One region of the Pseudomonas sp. B392_1p genome, then DNA from elsewhere that is predicted to be linked to it. Evidence: predicted binding sites of a transcription regulator. Region 1 holds the regulator's gene; each other region holds the start of a gene.
What was found. The regulator sigma-54, encoded in region 1, starts transcription at its own class of promoters, with help from an activator protein. The targets are predictions, from matches to a motif close to ANTGGCATNNANNTTGCTNT.
Positions count from the first base shown of each region.

Region 2: the regulator sigma-54 is predicted to act here: its motif matches at 3,287-3,306, upstream of ACTV8E_RS17675 (flagellar hook-length control protein FliK).
Region 3: the regulator sigma-54 is predicted to act here: its motif matches at 2,822-2,841, upstream of nirB (nitrite reductase large subunit NirB).

Region 1 is NZ_JBQPXM010000008.1:107,510-114,253, forward strand. It holds gene ptsN (PTS IIA-like nitrogen regulatory protein PtsN) at 1-419, opposite strand, end outside; gene hpf (ribosome hibernation-promoting factor, HPF/YfiA family) at 429-737, opposite strand; gene ACTV8E_RS12945 (RNA polymerase factor sigma-54) at 867-2,363, opposite strand; gene lptB (LPS export ABC transporter ATP-binding protein) at 2,494-3,219, opposite strand; gene lptA (lipopolysaccharide transport periplasmic protein LptA) at 3,219-3,761, opposite strand; gene lptC (LPS export ABC transporter periplasmic protein LptC) at 3,748-4,317, opposite strand; gene ACTV8E_RS12965 (KdsC family phosphatase) at 4,326-4,850, opposite strand; gene ACTV8E_RS12970 (KpsF/GutQ family sugar-phosphate isomerase) at 4,850-5,824, opposite strand; gene ACTV8E_RS12975 (ATP-binding cassette domain-containing protein) at 6,037-6,744, shown strand, end outside.
Region 2 is NZ_JBQPXM010000014.1:13,166-19,909, forward strand. It holds gene ACTV8E_RS17650 (flavin-containing monooxygenase) at 1-259, shown strand, start outside; gene ACTV8E_RS17655 (bile acid:sodium symporter family protein) at 256-1,197, shown strand; gene ACTV8E_RS17660 (SDR family oxidoreductase) at 1,194-2,126, shown strand; gene ACTV8E_RS17665 (TSUP family transporter) at 2,123-2,857, shown strand; tRNA gene ACTV8E_RS17670 (tRNA-Arg) at 3,066-3,140, opposite strand; gene ACTV8E_RS17675 (flagellar hook-length control protein FliK) at 3,343-4,605, shown strand; gene ACTV8E_RS17680 (flagellar basal body-associated FliL family protein) at 4,896-5,384, shown strand; gene fliM (flagellar motor switch protein FliM) at 5,394-6,362, shown strand; gene fliN (flagellar motor switch protein FliN) at 6,466-6,744, shown strand, end outside.
Region 3 is NZ_JBQPXM010000002.1:100,081-106,824, forward strand. It holds gene nirD (nitrite reductase small subunit NirD) at 1-48, opposite strand, end outside; gene nirB (nitrite reductase large subunit NirB) at 48-2,606, opposite strand; gene xdhA (xanthine dehydrogenase small subunit) at 3,161-4,606, shown strand; gene xdhB (xanthine dehydrogenase molybdopterin binding subunit) at 4,599-6,744, shown strand, end outside.

The DNA.
Region 1 (6,744 bases):
TTAGTCTCGGCTTGACGCAAGCGGGCACGCACATCGTCGCGATCCAGCATGTGGGCGATCTGGCGCAGAAGCTCCAGGTGCGCATCGGTGGCCGATTGCGGTACCAGCAGCACGAACAGCAGATCCACCGGAACGGCATCGATGGCGTCGAAATCCACCGCAGCATCCAGGCGTAGTAGCGCGCTGATGGGTGCAGTGCAGCCGGCCATGCGGCAATGGGGAATGGCGATGCCATTGCCAAAACCGGTGGAGCCGAGTTTTTCGCGGGCGATCAAGGCTTCAAAGATCGTGCCGGCATCGAGCTCGGGCTGTTCCCGGTCGAGCAAGTGGGCGATCTGTTCCAGGACGCGTTTTTTACTGCCTCCCGGCACGTTCACCAAGGAACGGCCGGGGGTCAGGATATCTTCAAGTCGGATCATGGTGTGGAATCAGCGGACGGTTGCGCCCTGCTCGCGTTCGAGCTGCTTTTCCTTGTATTTGATTAATTGGCGATCCAGCTTGTCGACCAAGAGGTCGATGGCTGCGTACATATCATCGTGTTCGGCAGTGCCCACGATTTCGCCACCGGCAACATGCAGTGTGGCGTCGATTTTTTGCTTCAGTTTTTCCACTTGCAGTATCACCTGTACGTTGGTGATACGGTCGAAGTGGCGCTCCAGTCGGGTGAATTTGTCGTCGATATAATCGCGCAGGGCGTCGGTCACTACCAGTTGGTGTCCACTGATGTTGACTTGCATACCGTATTCTCCTTCTTGCCGCGTGGATGGCGCAGACCAAGGGCCTGCAGCCGGAACACTGTGGCTTGGGCGACTTGCGCAGACATGGACGGTTGTCGGTCCTGCACCAGCCTGTCCCCCAAGAGCTTGCTACATCAGTCGCTTGCGTTCACTGGACGGTGCGATCCCCATGGATTCGCGGTACTTGGCTACCGTGCGCCGGGCGACTTGAATACCTTGTGCTTCCAGTAGACCAGCGATCTTGCTGTCACTCAATGGCTTTTTGGCGTTTTCCGCCGCGACCAGCTTTTTGATGATGGCGCGGATCGCGGTGGATGAACATTCTCCGCCTTCGGCGGTGCTCACGTGGCTGGAAAAGAAGTATTTCAGTTCGTAAATACCACGCGGGGTGTGCATGAATTTTTGTGTGGTGACCCGCGAGATGGTCGACTCATGCATGCCCACCGCTTCGGCAATGTCATGCAGGACCAGGGGCTTCATCGCTTCGTCGCCGTATTCGAGAAAGCCGCGCTGATGCTCGACGATCTGCGTGGCCACTTTCATCAAGGTTTCATTGCGGCTTTGCAGGCTCTTGATGAACCAGCGCGCTTCCTGCAATTGGTTGCGCATGAAGGTGTTGTCCGTACTGGTATCGGCGCGCCGCACGAAGCCTGCGTATTGCGGGTTGACGCGCAGACGCGGCACGGATTCCTGATTCAGCTCCACCAGCCAGCGATCGTTGTGCTTGCGCACGATCACGTCCGGCACGATGTATTCCGGTTCGCTGGCTTCGATTTGCGAGCCGGGACGCGGGTTGAGGCTCTGGATCAATTCAACTACCTGGCGTAGCTCATCCTCCTTGAGCTTGAGGCGGCGCATCAGCAGGGCATAGTCGCGGCTACCCAGCAGCTCGAGGTGATCGCCGACCAGGCGCTGGGCTTCGACAAGCCAGGGAGTGCTGTTCGGCAATTGGCGCAGTTGCAGCAGCAGGCATTCGCGCAGGTCGCGCGCGGCCACACCGGCGGGCTCGAAGTGTTGCAGACGACGCAGAACGGTTTCGATTTCATCGAGCTCGATGTCCAGCTCCGGGTCGAAGGCGGCGAGCACTTCCTCCAGGGATTCCTCCAGATACCCCTGGTCGTTGATGCAGTCGATCAAGGTTTCGGCGATCAACCGGTCGGTATTGGACATGGGCGCCAGGTTGAGCTGCCAGAGCAGGTGCGTTTGCAGGCTTTCGCCTGGCGCGGTGCGCGAGGTGAAGTCCCACTCTTCGTCATCATTACTCGGCAGGCTGCTGGCGCTGGTCTGGTAGACGTCTTCCCAGGCGGTATCCACAGGCAGCTCGTTGGGAATCCGTTCATTCCACTCGCCACCGTCATCAAGGTTTTCAACCGTGGGAATGCTGCTTTCCTGAAGGGCTATTTCCTGGCTGCCAGGGTTGGGCAGTTCGTCGCCGTCGGCCAGCGGGTCGGCGTTGTCAAAATCCTCCCCCTCCTCCTGACGTTCGAGCATCGGATTAGATTCCAGGGCTTCCTGGATTTCCTGCTGGAGATCCAGAGTAGACAGTTGCAGAAGTCGTATGGCCTGTTGCAGCTGCGGGGTCATCGTCAGCTGCTGGCCCATCTTGAGAACGAGCGATGGTTTCATGGCAGACCTTGATTGCCGGCGTCTAAGCGCCATCCACTAGCGGGCGCCGCAGCGCCATGGAAGCAAATTATATGCCTGATATTTCTTGGGAATTCCAGTATCTGATATTACGGACTGAGCACGGCATCAATCAGAGTCGGAATTCGTGGCCCAGATAGACTTCCTTAACCAACTGGTTGGCCAGGATGCTTTGCGCATCGCCCTCGGCGATCAGGCGACCGTCGCTGACGATATAGGCGGTTTCGCAAATGTCCAGCGTTTCGCGAACGTTGTGATCGGTGATCAATACGCCGATTCCCTTGGCCTTGAGATGGTGAATAATTTGCTTGATATCGCCCACCGAGATCGGGTCGACGCCGGCAAACGGCTCGTCGAGAAGGATGAACTTGGGCGCTGTGGCCAGCGCGCGGGCAATTTCCACACGCCGCCGTTCTCCACCGGAAAGGCTCATGCCCAAGCTGTCGCGGATGTGGGTGATGTGGAATTCTTGCAGCAGGCTCTCCAGCTCCTCTTGCCGGCCCTGGGCATCGAGGTCCTTGCGGGTTTCCAGGATGGCGAGAATGTTATTGGTCACGGTCAGCTTGCGAAAGATCGATGCTTCCTGTGGCAGATAGCCGATCCCGGCACGGGCGCGGCCGTGCATGGAATGATGGCTGACGTCACGGTCGTCGATCAGCACGCGGCCCTGGTCGGCGCGCACCAGGCCGACGATCATGTAAAAAGTGGTAGTCTTGCCGGCGCCGTTGGGGCCGAGCAAACCGACGATCTGGCCGCTGTTGATGGTCAGGCTGACATCGCGAACCACTTGGCGCTTCTTGTAACTCTTGGCCAGATGCTGGGCGGTGAGGGTGGCCATTATTCGGACTGCTCTCCAGGAGTTTTCTTGCGCGGCTGGATGACCATGTCGATCCGGGGCTGCGGGGTGGTGATGGTATCGCCGGTGGCGCGCCCGGCATTGACGACCTGGGTTGCCGTGTCATAGATGATCTTTTCGCCTTCGAAGGTGTTGCCTTCCTGGATGACCTTGGCCTGGTCGATCAGCACGATGCGCTCGTTGCTGGCGAAGTACTGAATAGTGCGACCGTAGGCTTGCACGATGGACTTGCCGGCCTCAGGCAACTGCTCATAGTAGGCAAGCTTGCCGACGGCAGTGAAACGCTCGATATCGCCCAGTGTGTTCTGGTTGATGGTTACGGTGTCGCCGGTGATCTTCAGCGTGCCCTGGGTAATCACCACATCACCCCGGTAAATCGCCACGCCTTTTTTGTCATCCAGCTCAGCGCTGTCAGCCTGGATGTGGATGGGCTGGTCACGGTCCGAGGGCAGTGCCCAGGCTGCTGTGCTGCCCAGCGCGGCGGACAGGCAAAGCAGGAGGTGGAGAGGGTTAACGAACCTCATGTTGGCCTCTTACGTTGGAGAGCAGGAGCATCCTGCCTTCATTCAGATACGCTTTCATGCCTTGTCCCGTGGTGACGCCATTGGCGGCCTCGATTCTGACAGCTTGTTGGGTTTCGGCGTATTCCCGCTCCGGAAAGACGGTCATGCGGCTGGTGGTCAGCAGGGTATGGCGGCCCTTGGCATCGGTGCGCTCAGTGCGTACGTTGTCGATCAACTCGACCTCGGTGCCCTGCGGGCTGACTTCGCCCCGCTCGCTGCGTACGTGCCAGGGCAGTTCGCCGTCGCGGTACAGCAACAGGTCGGGCTTCTCCAGCAAGGTGATGTCGCTGATCTTCAAGTGATCAAGGCGCACGCTGGTCATTTCGTAACGCAGGGTGCCGTCGGCATGGAACTGTTGCGACCTGGCATTCTCGACGAAGAAATCGATGGGATTCTCTTCGGTGTCGGTCACCGGTTGGTCGAGAAACTGGTGGGGAACGATGTTCCAGTACCCCACGGCAGCGAGCAGCAGGGCAGCGATGATCAGGGGCAGAAGATTACGCAGCTTGCGCAGCATGGTGTTCCCTACAGGTAGGCTGACTGGGCGGCTTCGAGGCTGCCCTGGGCGCCCATGATCAGTTCACAGAACTCCCGCGCCGCACCTTCGCCACCGCGTGCCCGGGTTACGCCGTGGGCATGTTCGCGAACGAAGGGATCGGCGCTGGCCACGGCCATGCCCAGGCCGACACGTCGAATCACCGGCAGGTCGGGCAGGTCGTCGCCCAGATAAGCGACCTGCTCATAATGGAGTCCCAGTTCGCCGAGCAGTTCATCCAGCACTGCCAGTTTGTCTTCACGGCCCTGGTAGAGGTGGGGGATGCCCAGGTCCCGTGCGCGGCGTTCGACTACCGGTGTGGTGCGGCCGGTAATGATCGCGGTGCGTACGCCTGACTTCATCAGCATCTTGATGCCATGCCCGTCGAGGGTGTTGAACGTCTTGAATTCGCTGCCGTCGGTGAGGAAATACAAACGGCCATCGGTGAGCACGCCGTCGACATCAAAAATCGCCAGCTTGATGCGTTGGGCGCGTTGCTGCAGATCAGCGTTCATTACAGTACTCCCGCACGTAACAAGTCATGCATGTTCAGGGCGCCGATGGGCATGCCCTGGGCGTCGATGACCACCAAGCCATTGATCTTGTGGTCTTCCATGATTTTCAGCGCTTCGGCGGCGAGCATGTCGGCGCGAGCGGTCTTGCCAGGGCTGGTCATCACTTCGTCGATGCCGGTATTGCGCACATCGATGCCCTTGTCCAGGGTGCGGCGCAGGTCGCCGTCGGTAAAGACTCCAGCCAGACGGCCACCGGCCTCAAGCACCAGGGTCATGCCCAGGCCTTTCTGCGTCATTTCCAGCAGCGCTTCGCGCAGCGAAGTGCCTCGCTGTACGCGAGGAAGTGCGTCGCCGGAATGCATTACATGCTCGACCTTGAGCAGCAGACGACGGCCGAGGGCGCCGCCTGGGTGTGAAAACGCGAAGTCTTCGGCGGTAAAACCCCGGGCTTCCAGCAAGGCGATGGCCAGGGCGTCGCCCAGGACCAGGGAAACGGTAGTCGACGAGGTAGGCGCCAGATTCAACGGGCAGGCTTCCTGGGTGACGCTGGCGTCGAGGTTGACCGCGGCGGCTTGGGCCAGCGGCGAATCGGCTTTGCCGGTCATGCTGATCAGGGTGATACCCAGGCGTTTGATCAGCGGCAGCAAAGTAACGATTTCGGTGGTGCTGCCGGAATTGGACAGGGCCAGGACCACGTCATCACGGGTGATCATGCCCATGTCGCCGTGACTGGCTTCGCCAGGATGAACGAAGTAGGCCGTGGTACCGGTGCTGGCCAGGGTGGCGGCGATCTTGCGACCGATATGCCCAGATTTGCCCATGCCGACCACGACGACCCGGCCCTTGCAAGCCAGAATCAAGTCGCAGGCGCGAGTGAAATCGCCATTGATGCGGGCCAGCAGGGCTTCGATGGCTTGCAGTTCGAGGCGGATGGTGCGCTGGGCGGACTGAATCGGCGTGCTGGTATGAGTCATGGCAGGTCAGGTTGCGAATGAAAAGGCGGGGATTATAGCGACAAAGGTAAGGCGCCTCACGCTTTCAGGATGACAAAAGGTGTTACCTGGATTGCGTCGAGAAAAAATGTTCAATGGTATAGTGCGCACCGTTTCGCCCATTCTGTGGGCTGCTGTCCCACTTTGCGATACAGTGGCCCGCGTGAAACAAGGTCGTTTGCTAAGGAGGTTCGATGAGTGAGGCCAGTGCCTACGCGGTCGAGTTGCGTGAAGTCACGTTCAAGCGCGGAGCCCGGAGTATCTTCGATAAAGTGGATATCCGCATTCCTCGTGGCAAGGTTACCGGCATCATGGGGCCTTCCGGGTGCGGCAAGACGACGTTGCTGCGGCTGATCGCCGCTCAGCTGATGCCCGATAGCGGCGCCGTGCAAGTGAATGGCGTCAACCTGCCGGACCTGTCCCGCAGCGAACTCTTCGATATGCGCAAGCAGATGGGCGTGCTGTTTCAGAGCGGCGCTCTGTTTACCGACCTCGATGTGTTCGAGAACGTCGCCTTCCCCTTGCGTGTACATACGCAGCTACCCGAAGAAATGATCCGCGACATCGTCCTGATGAAGTTGCAGGCGGTTGGCCTGCGTGGCGCCATCGACCTGATGCCTGACGAATTGTCCGGCGGCATGAAGCGCCGGGTGGCCCTGGCCCGGGCCATCGCCTTGGATCCACAGATTCTCATGTATGACGAGCCTTTCGTTGGCCAGGACCCGATCGCTATGGGCGTATTGGTGCGCCTGATCCGCCTGCTCAACGATGCGCTGGGCATCACCAGTATCGTGGTCTCCCATGACTTGGCCGAGACGGCGAGCATTGCCGACTACATCTATGTGGTGGGCGATACCCAGGTGCTGGGCTTCGGCACGCCGGACGAATTGATGAAGTCCGAT
Region 2 (6,744 bases), on a different contig from region 1:
ACGCAATCAGCAGGCCCGACTGGTTGCGCTGTATATCCGTCAGCAACAGGTGGGCGCTGCTGCGGCCGCCGCCCTCAACCGAATCCGGAGCGAACGGGCTGGCGCTACCCTGGACGGCGGCTACCGGTACATCAAACTGGCCCGCATGGCCTACTACGTGAACAAGAACGCCTACCTGGCTGCCTTGAAGCAGCATAGTGACGAGCTGGAACGCGACCTGCCGACTGCACAGCAGCAGCCCTTGGCGGTGACCCCATGACGGGCGCCCCAGCACTGCAATTTGATGCAGCCAGCCTGATCCTGCTGAACATCATCATGGCCTGCATGATGTTCGGCGTGTCGCTCTCCCTGCGGCTGGAGGATTTCAGGCGCATCGCCCTGGCGCCCATCGCACCGCTGGCCGGAATGGTCGCGCAGTTTGTTCTGCTACCGGCCGCCACTTGCCTGTTTACCTGGGCGTTGAACATCGACCCCGAACTGGCATTGGGCATGATCCTGGTTTCAGCCTGTCCCGGCGGCAGCTTCTCCAATGTCATGACCTGGCTGGCGCGCGGCAACGTGGCGGTATCGATCAGCATGACGGCGGTCTCCAGTCTCGCCGCCACCGTACTGACGCCCCTGAACTTCGCGCTCTACGGCTGGCTCAATCCGCACACCCGAGACTATCTGACCCAGATCAGCCTGGAGCCTGCCAGCATGTTGACGCTGGTACTGCTGGTACTGGCGCTGCCTATGGTGCTGGGCATGGTCACCGGGCGACGGCTGCCCGGCTTTGTCGCGCGCAGCGAAAAACCCCTGCGCGTCATGTCGTTGCTGGTCTTCATCAGCTTTGTCGCCATCGCCTTCAGCAAGAACTTCGAGTTGTTCATCGAGCGCTTCCACAGCTTCTTCTGGCTGGTGGTGTGCCATAACCTGCTGGCGCTGCTGCTCGGCTATGGCATGGCCCGCCTGTGCCGCTTGCCGCACAGCGACCGCCGCGCCGTCACCCTGGAAGTCGGCATTCAAAACTCAGGCCTGGGACTGGTGATTCTCTTCACGTTCTTCCCCGACGCCGGCGGCATGTTGCTGATCACTGCCTTCTGGGGTGTCTGGCACCTGCTCAGCGGGCTGACCCTGTCGCAGTTCTGGGCCCGCCGCCCACTGCCGGCAGACGACCCTGCCGTTCAACAGCCCATCGCCACAGAGCAATACACATGACCCCACGCATCCTCATCACCGGCGCCGCTGGCTATATCGGCCATCAGCTCGGCAACCGCCTGGCTGGTGACCTGCAGGTCATGGGTACCGACCTGCGCAGCCGCGACGATGTCGCTTTTCCAATCCATATACTGGATATCCGTGCCCCCGAGCTGGCTGAGCTGCTGCACGGCGAGCAGATCACCCATGTGGTGCATCTGGCCTCCGTGCTGCAGGCCTCGAAGGATCGCCGCCGCGACTACGATATCGACGTCAACGGTACCCGCAACGTCCTTGAAAGCTGCCTCAAGGCCGGCGTCCGGCACCTGACCATTACCAGTTCCGGCGCCGCCTATGGCTATCATCCGGACAACCCGGCGTGGATTGATGAAACGCACGCCCTGCGAGGCAACCCCGAGTTCGCCTATTCGGATCACAAGCGGCTGGTCGAGGAAATGCTTGCCGAGTACCGCCACCATCATCCCGAGCTGCAGCAGTTGATCTTCCGCCCCGGCACCGTTCTCGGCGCCGACACCCGCAACCAGATCACCGACCTGTTCATGGCGCCGCGCATCCTCTCGCTCAAGGGCAGCGATTCGCCCTTTGTGTTCATCTGGGATCAGGATGTGATCGGCGCCATGGAAATGGGGTTGCGCCAAGGCAAGACCGGCACCTACAACATGGCCGGCGACGGCGCCCTGAGCATGCGGGAAATCGCCGCCCGGTTGAACAAACCGCTGCGGACGCTCCCGGTCTGGCTGGTGAAGATCGCCCTGCAACTGGCTCAATGGCGCGGCAAACCCACCAGCCCGGCGCAGGTGAAGTTTCTGCAATACAGGCCGGTATTGAGCAACCGACGGCTGAAGGAAGAGTTCGGCTACCCGCTGCGCAAGACCTCGGCGGAAACGTTCGAGTATTACGCGCAGCGCAGCGGAGCACGCAAGGCATGATCGATCCTTGGCTGTGGATTGCCCTGTTCGTACTCATTGCCTACACCATCGAAGCCATCACCGGATTCGGCAGTCTGGTCATCGCCCTGTCGCTGGGCGCGCTGTTATTGCCGCTCCCGGAACTGCTCCCGGTGCTCGTACCGCTTAATGTGCTGATGAGCGGGTTTCTGGCCTGGCGCAACCGCCAGCACATCGACCGAGCGCTGTTACTCAAGGTCATCCTGCCGCTGATGCTCGGCGGCACCCTGATCGGTTTCATGCTGCATAACTGGCTCGCCGCCGACCTGCTGAAACTGCTGCTCGGCTTGATGATCATCTGGTTCGCCGCCCGGGAACTGTGGCGCATCCAGCGCGGCACCACCGTACCGCCGCATCCCAACTGGTTCGGCCGCCTGCTGACCCTGGGCGCCGGCATCACCCACGGCCTGTTCGCCTCCGGCGGCCCACTGCTGGTCTATGCCATGGCCGGCACCCCGCTGGATAAGCGTCAATTACGGGCCACCCTGCTGTGCGTCTGGTTCTCGCTCAACACCAGCCTCAGCCTACTGCTGCTGCTCGAAGGCCGGTTGATTGCGGAACTGCCACGCCTATTGTCGTTCACGCCGCTACTGCTGGCCGGCGTAATAGCCGGCGACTATTTGCATCAGCGGATCAACGAGCAGCGCTTTCGGCAGATGGTCTACACCTTGCTGACCGCAACGGGCCTGTTGTTGGTGTTCCAGACAGTCTGAGGATTGGCTGCGCGGCATTGCGCATCGGACAGGGGGCGACTTTCCGTGCCATGGGGGGTACGACCTCATTTGTCGAACCGAGCGAAATACCCCTAAACGCACCCCTAGAATTTTTGGAAGCGACTGGAATGCCGAAACTCAAAAAATCGCTTTTTTGCTTGAAAGCAGCGATTTAGAGCGGTTGAGTGGAAGTCAGCGGAAGAGCTGATGGCGTCCCCTGCTGGAATCGAACCAGCATCTAGCCCTTAGGAGGGGCTTATTCTATCCGTTGAACTAAGGGGACAGACGCGTTGCTGCCGGCAGTGCGGCGGCGGGTCGGCATGTTAACGAGCGACGCTGGATTTGTCATGTCGAACCTGCGGGGAAACACCTTCCTTTTTGCGCAGCGACACAGGGTGTTCTCGGCAAGCCCGACGCAGGCTTTCCCGAGTTGGCCCACCCCTTGCTACTCCCCCTGCAAGTTTGAATTATTTGTGGAGTGCACCATGGCCCTTGGCGCTGAACTTTTTCTGCAAGGCAGCCCGTCGGCGCGCGCGGCGATAGGTACGGGCAAGTCGCCAGATAGCGGCGCCGCAGCTGGTAAGGCCGAGAACGGCAGCTTTGCCGAGCTGTATGCCCGCGAGCGCGATACCACCCCGGCCCCTGCCGCAGCCAAACCGGCCGAAACAGCCGAAACGGCTCAGGACGCTACGGACAAAGCCGTCCGCGAGCAGCAGTTGCTTGCCGATACCGGCAAGGAGTTGCCGACCGAGCTGCCACCAGAGGATGTGCAGTTGGAATCGCTGATGCTGTTCGAGCGCGACCCCGAGGCACCGGTCGATCCGACAACCGCTGAAGCGGTCACTGCGGCAACAGACGAAGCAGCGCAGGCTGTGCAGAACCGTCTTGTCGCCGACGCTGACGCCGAGGCCCTTGCCGCGGCTGAACAAGCAGCCGCAGAAGCGCAGCCTGACGAACTGGTTGCCGTAGCAGCGGCCATAGCCCCGACCGTGCAAACCGCGGCTTTACCTGCCCCATCGTCCGCTAACGGTCGGGCGAGCTCCGCGCAAACGACCATTGCGGAACAACGCGCCGCAACAAGCCGCCTCGCCTCTTCTGAACCGACACTGGCCGAAAGCAGCACGGAGTTGCCGGACAGCGAGCTGCGCCTTGGGCAGTTCTCGCGGGAGCTGGACACCAGCACTGTCGGCCGCGCCGCATCTGCCGCCGCCAGTGAGCTGCGTGGCGAAACAGCCCCCAGCAGTGTCAACCCTTTGACACAGGCGGTTAGCCAGGCGAACACCGCAACCGCAGCACGTGAGGCCGCCGCCGTTCCGCAGCAACCGCTGTCGATGAGCCAGAACGGCTGGAGCGAAGCGGTGGTGGAGCGGGTGATGTGGCTGTCCAGCCAGAACCTCAAGTCCGCCGAAATCCAGCTGGACCCCGCCGAACTGGGCCGCCTGGAGGTGCGCATCAGCCTTAATCAGGAACAGACCCAGGTGAGCTTCGCCAGCCCACATGCCGGCGTGCGTGACGCGCTGGAAGGCCAATTGCAGCGCCTGCGTGACATGTTCAACCAGCAGGGCATGAACCTGGTGGATGTCAACGTCTCCGACCAATCCCTGGCCCGCGATGATCGGCAAACCGACGAGCGAAGTGGCAGCCGAGGCATTGCCGCAGGAGGTGAAGAACATGCGGACGTGGATGACCTGACGGTCGCCACCACCGCACTGAACTCGGGACGCGGGCTGATTGATTTCTACGCCTAAGACTCCATCGAAGGTCATTCGTTTTAGCGAAAGCTGCCTTGCGAACGGCCTCGTGACAGGGTGTGGAAACGGATCTACCCAGTCATCCGGGCAGCCCGCCGGACACGCAACCGGCGGGCAACTCGTTCAGCTCTGACTGATCCAGCCTGCCCATACGGCGAGTGACGCCACACCCCCAATGGCACGGTATCTACCGCGACAAACCGTGAACAACATCAAAAAACTGGCATAAGACTTGCTCCCTCGCTGGCTTGGATGGTGTGAGCACCGGTCGGTGACGGATATTTGGCATGACTAAGAAAACTGGACCTCGTGGCTCGCAAACGAACAAGCTGCCGCTGATTATTTTCGGTGCGCTGGCGCTGCTGCTAGCAATAGCTGTCTCGGTTGGGGTGACGTGGTATGTGGTGACCAGCAAGATCGGCGGCCCAACCGAAGAGGCGGCGCGCCTGATCGACAAAGGCTCGATCTACGAGGAGCTGAAGGATCCTTTCGTGGCGAATTTCAATCGCCAAGGCCGCCAGCGTTATCTGCAGGCCAGCGTGGCGCTGATGGGCCGCGACCGCGACGGGATGGCCGCGCTCAAAGAGCATCTGCCGGTGCTGCGCAACCAACTGGTCATGCTCTTCTCTTCCCAGGACTTCGATGCCTTGCTGACGGCCTCCGGCAAAGAGACCCTGCGCCAACTGGCCACTCTGCACGTCCAGGATCTGGCTCGCCAGCATCTTGGCAAGCCGGTCATCGAGCAGGTGTTGTTCACTAATTTCGTATTGCAGTAGGACGTTTAGATGGCTACTGACCTGCTGTCACAAGATGAAATCGACGCCCTGTTGCATGGCGTCGACGATGGTCTCGTCGATACCGAAGACCTGGCCACCAAGGGGAGCGTCAAGAGCTACGACCTGACCAGCCAGGACCGTATCGTCCGTGGACGCATGCCGACCCTGGAAATGGTCAACGAGCGTTTTGCCCGCTACACCCGAGTCAGCATGTTCAACCTGTTGCGCCGCTCCGCGGATGTCGCGGTGGGCGGCGTACAGGTGATGAAGTTCGGCGAGTACGTACATTCCCTGTACGTACCGACCAGCCTCAACCTGGTGAAGATGAAGCCGCTGCGCGGCATCGCGCTGTTCATCCTCGACTCGCGCTTGGTGTTCAAGCTGGTGGATAACTTCTTCGGCGGCGATGGGCGTCACGCCAAGATCGAGGGCCGCGAATTCACCCCCACTGAACTGCGGGTGGTGCGCATGGTGCTGGATCAGGCGTTCATCGACTTGAAGGAAGCCTGGCACGCCCTGCTGGACGTGGATTTCGAGTACCTCAACTCGGAGGTCAACCCGGCCATCGCCAACATCGTCAGCCCCAGCGAAGTGGTGGTGGTGTCCACGTTCCACATCGAACTGGACGGCGGCGGCGGCGACCTGCATGTAACCATGCCCTATTCGATGATCGAGCCAATCCGCGAAATGCTCGACGCCGGCTTCCAGTCCGATGTCGCTGATCAGGACGAGCGCTGGTCCAAGGCCCTGCGCGAGGACATCCTCGACGTCAACGTGCCGCTGTCCGCCACCGTGGCGCACCGCCAGCTCAAGGTGCGCGACATCCTGCACATGCAGCCAGGTGATGTGATTCCGGTGGACGCGCCGGAGCACATCCTGATGCGCGCCAACGGCGTGCCGGCCTTCAAGGTCAAGCTTGGCTCCCACAAAGACAAACTTGCCCTGCAGGTGATCGAACCACTGCAACGCTCACGCTGAGTGACTTAGCCGCGCTGGTTGAGGCGGCGCGACCCTATTTGAACTGCCTTCCGAACGCCCCTGCGGGGAAGGCCAGCCAAGACAGCCGACTGAGGTAATCCCCATGGCAAATGACACCCCGATGAGCCCAGAGGATCAGGCGCAGGCCGATGAATGGGCCGCCGCCCTGGCCGAGTCTGCCGCCGATCAGGGCAGCATCGACAGCATGCTCGCCGATGCCCGTCCGGCCGCACCGCGTGCGCCGATTGAAGCGTTCGATACGCCACCGCGCGCAGACGGCCCTACAAGCATGGAAGGACCGAACCTGGAAGTGATTCTGGACATTCCAGTGACCATTTCCATGGAAGTCGGCAATACCAGCATCAACATCCGCAACCTGCTG
Region 3 (6,744 bases), on a different contig from region 1:
GGATGGGCTGACGGTTTGCGAGTCGAGACACATGGCATTGAGGCTCATCAGAGCACCTCCTGGGCAACGGGGATCAGGTGAAGTTCAGAGGCGCGCACCGGCCTGCGCTGGCCGCGTTCTCTGACAAAGTGAATGTCCGGATCGGCGCGCCGATCATTGACGAAGGTGCGGAAGCGCTTGAGCTTTTCCGGGTCTTTGAGGGCGTTGGCCCATTCGCATTCGTAGCGATCGATCACCAACTGCATCTGCGCATCCAGTTCGGCGCCGAGCCCCAGGCTGTCGTGGATGATCACGTCCTTGAGGTAGTCCAGGCCGCCGTCCAGGCTTTCGCGCCACACCGAGGTGCGCTGCAGCTTGTCCGCCGTGCGGATGTAGAACATCAGGAAGCGGTCAATGGTGCGGATCAGCGTGGCGTCATCGAGGTCAGTAGCGAACAGCTCGGCGTGGCGCGGGCGCATGCCACCGTTGCCTGCCACATAGAGGTTCCAGCCCTTCTCGGTGGCGATCACGCCGATGTCCTTGCTCTGCGCTTCGGCGCATTCGCGGGTGCAGCCGGAAACGCCGAACTTGAACTTGTGCGGCGCGCGCAGGCCCTTGTAGCGGTTCTCCAGGAGCAGGGCCATGCCGACGCTGTCCTGCACGCCGTAACGGCACCAGGTGCTGCCGACGCAGGACTTCACCGTGCGCAGCGACTTGCCATAGGCACGCCCGGTCTCGAAGCCCGCCGCGATCAGCTCGCCCCAAATGTCCGGCAACTGATGCAGCTGGGCGCCGAACAGGTCGATGCGCTGGCCGCCGGTGATCTTGGTGTAAAGGTCGTATTTCTTTGCCACCGCACCCAGGGCGATCAGCTTGTCGGGGGTGATTTCCCCACCGGCGATGCGCGGCACCACCGAGTAGGTGCCGTTCTTCTGCATGTTGGCCATGAAGGTGTCGTTGGTGTCCTGCAGTGGCACCAGCGACGGATCCGTGATCGGCTGATTCCAGCAGGACGCGAGGATCGAGCCCACAGCCGGCTTGCACAGGTCGCAGCCGGTATGGCCGCGGCCATGCTTGGCCAGCAACTCCTCAAAGCTGAGGATGCCCTCGACCCGCACGATCGCGTAGAGCTCCTGGCGGGTGTGGGCGAAGTGTTCGCACAGGCTCTTATCCACCGCGACGCCACGGGCGCTCAGTTCATGCTCGAAGACCTGCTTGAGCAGCGCGCTGCAACCGCCGCACCCGGTGCCGGCTTTGGTGGCGGCCTTGAGATCGCCCAACTCGGTCAGGCCGGCATCCACCTGGCAACAGACCGCGCCCTTGCTGACGTTATGGCAGGAGCAGATGGTTGCGGCGTCCGGCAGCGCATCGACCCCCAGCGCCGGCGCGCCATCAGACAGCGGCAGGATCAGGCTGGACGGGTTTTGTGGCAAGGCGATGCCATTCTGCGCGTACTGCAGCAAGGTGTCGTAGTAGCTGTTGTCACCCACCAACACCGCGCCGAGCACATGCTTGCCGTCGGCGGACACCACCAGACGCCGGTAGCTGGCGGAGGCCTCGTCGATGAAGCGATAGCTCTTTGTGCCTGGCGTGGCGCCATGGGCGTCGCCGATGGAGCCGACATCCACCCCGAGTAGCTTGAGCTTGGTGGACATGTCCGCGCCGGTGAAGGCCTCGTGGGCGACCCCGGCCCATTGCGCGGCGACGGTGCGCGCCATGCTGTAGCCCGGCGCCACCAGGCCGAACACGCTGCCGTTCCAGCTGGCGCATTCGCCGATAGCGAAAATGGCCGGATCCGATGTGCGACAGTCGTTATCGACCACCACACCACCGCGCGCGGCGATCTCCAGTCCGGCACTGCGAGCCAGAGCGTCCTGCGGGCGGATGCCGGCCGAGAAGACGATCAGGTCGGTTTCCAGGTACTCACCATCCTCGAACGCCATCCGGTAGGCGTAGTCCTCGCCGGCGACGATCTTCCGAGTGGCGCGTGACAGGTGCACGCCCACGCCCAGCGCTTCGATGCGGGCACGCAGCGCGGCGCCACCCTCGGCATCCAGTTGCACCGGCATCAGACGCGGGGCGAACTCCACAACATGGGCCTCCAGGCCCAGGGACTTGAGTGCATTGGCGGCTTCCAGACCGAGCAGGCCACCGCCCACCACCACACCACGGCGGGCATTGCCGGCCGCAGCACGAATGGCGTCGAGGTCATCCAGGGTTCGATAGACCAGCCGGGCGTTGCCCTCTGCGCCCGTGATCGGCGGCACAAAAGGGTACGAGCCGGTGGCCAGGATCAACTGGTCGTAGGCGTAGCGACCGTCAGGCGTGACGACTTCCTTACGCTCGCGGTCGATCTCCAGCACCGGGGTGCCGAGGTGCATGTGTACGCCGTTCTGCGCGTAGAAGCCCGCCTCCCCCATGGCGAGCGATTCAGCATCGCGACCGCCGAAATATTCGGACAGGTGAACGCGATCATAGGCGCGCTGGCGCTCTTCGCCGAACACATGGAGTTCCGTGTGGGCCAGCGCGCCAAGGGCGATCAGCTGTTCAATGCAGTGATGGCCGACCATTCCGTTGCCGATGATGATCCGCTTTTCACGCGTGGCTGGGGTGACAATGGCGTTCATCTCTTACCTCGCTCAACGTCGCTGCCGGTGCGTAGCCGGCAAAAAAATCAAAAAAAAACGCCTGAAGCTGTCCGAGCAGCTTCAGGCGCCGTTGCCTGGTAATCGTGGGGATCATGTTCCGGGCGCCGTTGCCCGGTATCCCCTGCCCCGCGCGACTGGCGCGGCGCCTGGATAATTCTGTAGTCGGCCTGCCGCCATGGACAGGCTTTCTGAGTAGTGCAGGTTGCATGCCATTTTTGCTGAGGCGTTGCGCAGGGCAGGCGCAAGCCGTGGCCCACCTGGACAGTCGAGCATAAACAGCCATGGCAGGCCGCCCAGCGCGGGGCAGTGGCCAGTCTTTTATGCGCACCAGCACATGGCAACCAACCACACCTGCGCACCAGCCTGGAGCCATTGCTGCCTGGCCAGGGCGGGACGTCGATACGGCGGGATCACGCAGCGCATCGCCGCGGCTACGCCTATCGATGCGCGAGCAGGCCCCGCTCAAGTGGACCAGACTTGTCCTCAACCACAGGCCGTTCAGCCATGCGGCCGAATCCACCGGAGGCGTTGCCTTGATTCAGTTTCTTCTCAACCGCGAGATGCGCAGCGAGCAGACGCTCGACCCCAACACCACGGTGCTGCAGTACCTGCGCGAACACCTGCACAAGACCGGCACCAAGGAAGGCTGCGCCTCGGGCGATTGCGGCGCCTGCACGGTGGTGGTCGGCGAACTGGACGGCACACGCCTGCGCTACCGCACGCTGAACGCCTGCCTGACCTTTATTTCCGCCCTGCACGGCAAGCAGTTGATCACCGTCGAAGACCTCAAGCACCAAGGGCAGTTGCACAGCGTCCAGCAGGCCATGGTTGATTGCCATGGTGCGCAGTGCGGGTACTGCACCCCCGGTTTCGTCATGAGCCTGTTCGCCCTGCAGAAGAACAGCGCAGCCACTGGCGCCGACCCGGTCGCCACCCACGAAGCTCTGGCCGGCAATCTGTGCCGTTGCACCGGCTACCGGCCGATCCTGGCCGCCGCCGAGCAGGCCTGCAGCCATCTGCAGCTGGATCAGTTCGACATTGCCGAAGCCGAAACCGTCGCGCGTCTGCAAGCCATCGCCCCGCGTGACACCCCCGTGCTGGACGACGGCCATAAACGCTGCCTATCACCGCTTACCAGCGACGCGCTGGCGACAGTCTATGGGGCCCATCCCGAGGCGCGCCTGCTGGCTGGCGGCACGGATCTGGCGCTGGAAGTCACACAGTTCCACCGCGAACTGCCGTTGATGATCTACGTCGGGCATATCGCCGAGATGAAGCGGATTACGCGGGACAACAACTACACCCGCATTGGCGCGGCGGCTTCCCTCACCGACTGCCATGCCGTGCTCGCCCAGGACTACCCGGACTTCGGCGCCCTGCTGCAACGCTTTGCCTCGCTGCAGATCCGCAATCAGGGCACCCTGGGCGGCAACATCGGCAACGCCTCGCCCATCGGCGATGCCCCGCCGCTGCTGATCGCCCTCGGTGCGCAACTGGTGCTGCGTCAGGGCAATTCTCGGCGCATCCTGGCGCTGGAGGACTACTTCATCGATTACAGGGTGACCGCGCGCCAGCCGGGCGAATTCATCGAAACGATCCTGGTCCCCCGCGCGCAGCCCAGCCAGCAATTTCGCGCCTACAAGGTGTCTAAACGTCTGGACGACGATATTTCCGCCGTCTGCGCGGCCTTCAACCTGTGCATCGAGGACGGCGTTGTGCAGTCGGCGCGCATTGCCTACGGCGGCATGGCGGCGATTCCCAAGCGCGCCGCCGCCTGCGAAGCGGTGTTGCAAGGCGCCGTGTTGAATTTCGCCACGCAGGAGCGCGCTTGCGCTGCGCTGGCCACGGATTTCACGCCGCTGAGCGACTTTCGCGCCAGTAGCGCGTACCGCCTGCTCGTCGCGCAGAACCTGCTGCGCAAATACGTTCTGGAGTTGAACGCGCCGGAAACTGAAACCCGGGTAGCCGCTTATGTCTGATCACACGACCGTCAAGACTCAGGAACAGCTGGCCGCCCTGTTCAAGCAGGAGCTGCAAACCGGCGTCGGCCGCAGCGTGCCCCACGACAGCGCGGCCAAGCATGCAACGGGCGAAGCGCTGTACGTCGACGACCGCCTGGAGTTCCCCAACCAGTTGCACGTCTACGCACGCACCAGCGAGCGTGCCCACGCGCGCATCCGGCGCATCGACACCACGCCCTGCTACGCAATTGCCGGCGTGGCCCTCGTCATCACCGCCCAGGACGTACCTGGCCAGCTGGACATCGGCGCCATCGCCCCGGGCGATCCGCTGCTGGCCGACGGCCTGGTGGAATATATCGGCCAACCGGTGCTGGCGGTGGCCGCCGACAGCCTGGAACACGCCCGCCAGGCGGCGCAGGCGGCCATCGTCGAGTACCAGGATCTGGAACCGGTGCTCGACGTGGTCGAGGCGTTGCGCAACAACCACTTTGTGCTGGACAGCCATACCCATCAACGCGGCAACGCCGACGCCGCACTGGCCACGGCGCCACACCGCCTGCAAGGCACGCTACACATCGGCGGGCAGGAACACTTCTACCTGGAAACCCAGGCAGCCTCGGTGATGCCCACGGAAGACGGCGGCATGCTCGTCCATAGCTCCACGCAGAACCCCACCGAAGTGCAAAAGCTGGTTGCCGACGTGCTCGGCATGGCGATGAACAAGATCGTCATCGACACGCGCCGCATGGGTGGCGGCTTTGGCGGCAAGGAAACCCAGGCCGCCGGTCCGGCGTGCCTGTGCGCGGTGATCGCGCACCTGACCGGGCGGCCGACCAAGATGCGCCTGCCGCGCCTGGAAGACATGCAGATCACCGGCAAGCGCCACCCGTTCTACGTCGAATACGACGTCGGCTTCGACGACGATGGCCTGCTGCACGGCATCAAGATCGACCTCGCCGGCAATTGCGGCTATTCGCCGGACCTGTCCAATTCCATCGTCGACCGCGCCATGTTCCATGCCGACAACGCCTACTACCTGGGCGACGCCGTGGTGAACGGCCATCGCTGCAAGACCAACCTGGCCTCCAACACCGCCTTTCGCGGCTTCGGTGGCCCGCAGGGCATGGTCGCCATCGAGGAGATCATGGATCACATCGCCCGCACGCTGGGCAAGGACCCGCTGGCGGTGCGCAAGCGCAACTACTACGGCACGGAGTCGCGCAACGTCACCCACTACTACCAGACCGTCGAGCACAACCTGCTGGCCGAGATGACCGCCAAGCTGGAAGCCAGCAGTGAGTACGCCACGCGCCGCGCCGCGATCGGCGCCTACAACGCCAAAAGCCCGGTGCTGAAGAAAGGCCTGGCGCTGACGCCGGTGAAGTTCGGCATCAGTTTCACCGCCAGCTTTCTCAATCAGGCGGGCGCGCTGATCCACATTTATAAAGACGGCAGCATTCACCTGAACCACGGCGGCACCGAGATGGGTCAGGGCCTGAACACCAAGGTCGCCCAGGTGGTCGCCGAGGTGTTCCAGGTGGACATTGGCCAGATCCAGATCACCGCCACCAACACCGACAAGGTGCCCAACACTTCGCCGACCGCCGCCAGCAGCGGCGCCGATCTGAACGGCAAGGCCGCGCAAAACGCCGCGCTGACCATCAAGCAGCGGCTGGTGGACTTCGCCGCCCGTCACTGGCAGGTCAGCGAAGAAGACGTTGAGTTCAAGAATGGTCAGGTGCGTATTCGCGACCGCTTCGTGACCTTTGAGGAACTGATCCAGCAGGCCTATTTCGGCCAGGTGTCGCTGTCGTCCACCGGCTTCTACCGCACACCGAAGATCTACTATGACCGCTCGCAGGCCAAGGGCCGACCGTTCTACTACTACGCCTTTGGCGCAGCCTGCTCCGAAGTCCTGGTCGACACCCTGACCGGCGAATACAAACTGCTGCGTGCCGACATCCTTCACGACGTCGGCGCCTCGCTGAACCCGGCCATCGATATGGGTCAGGTGGAAGGCGGTTTCGTGCAGGGCATGGGCTGGCTGACGACGGAAGAATTGGTGTGGAGCGACACCGGCAAGCTGCTGACCTCAGGGCCGGCGAGCTACAAGATCCCGGCGGTGACGGATGTGCCGGCGGACCTGCGCGTGACCC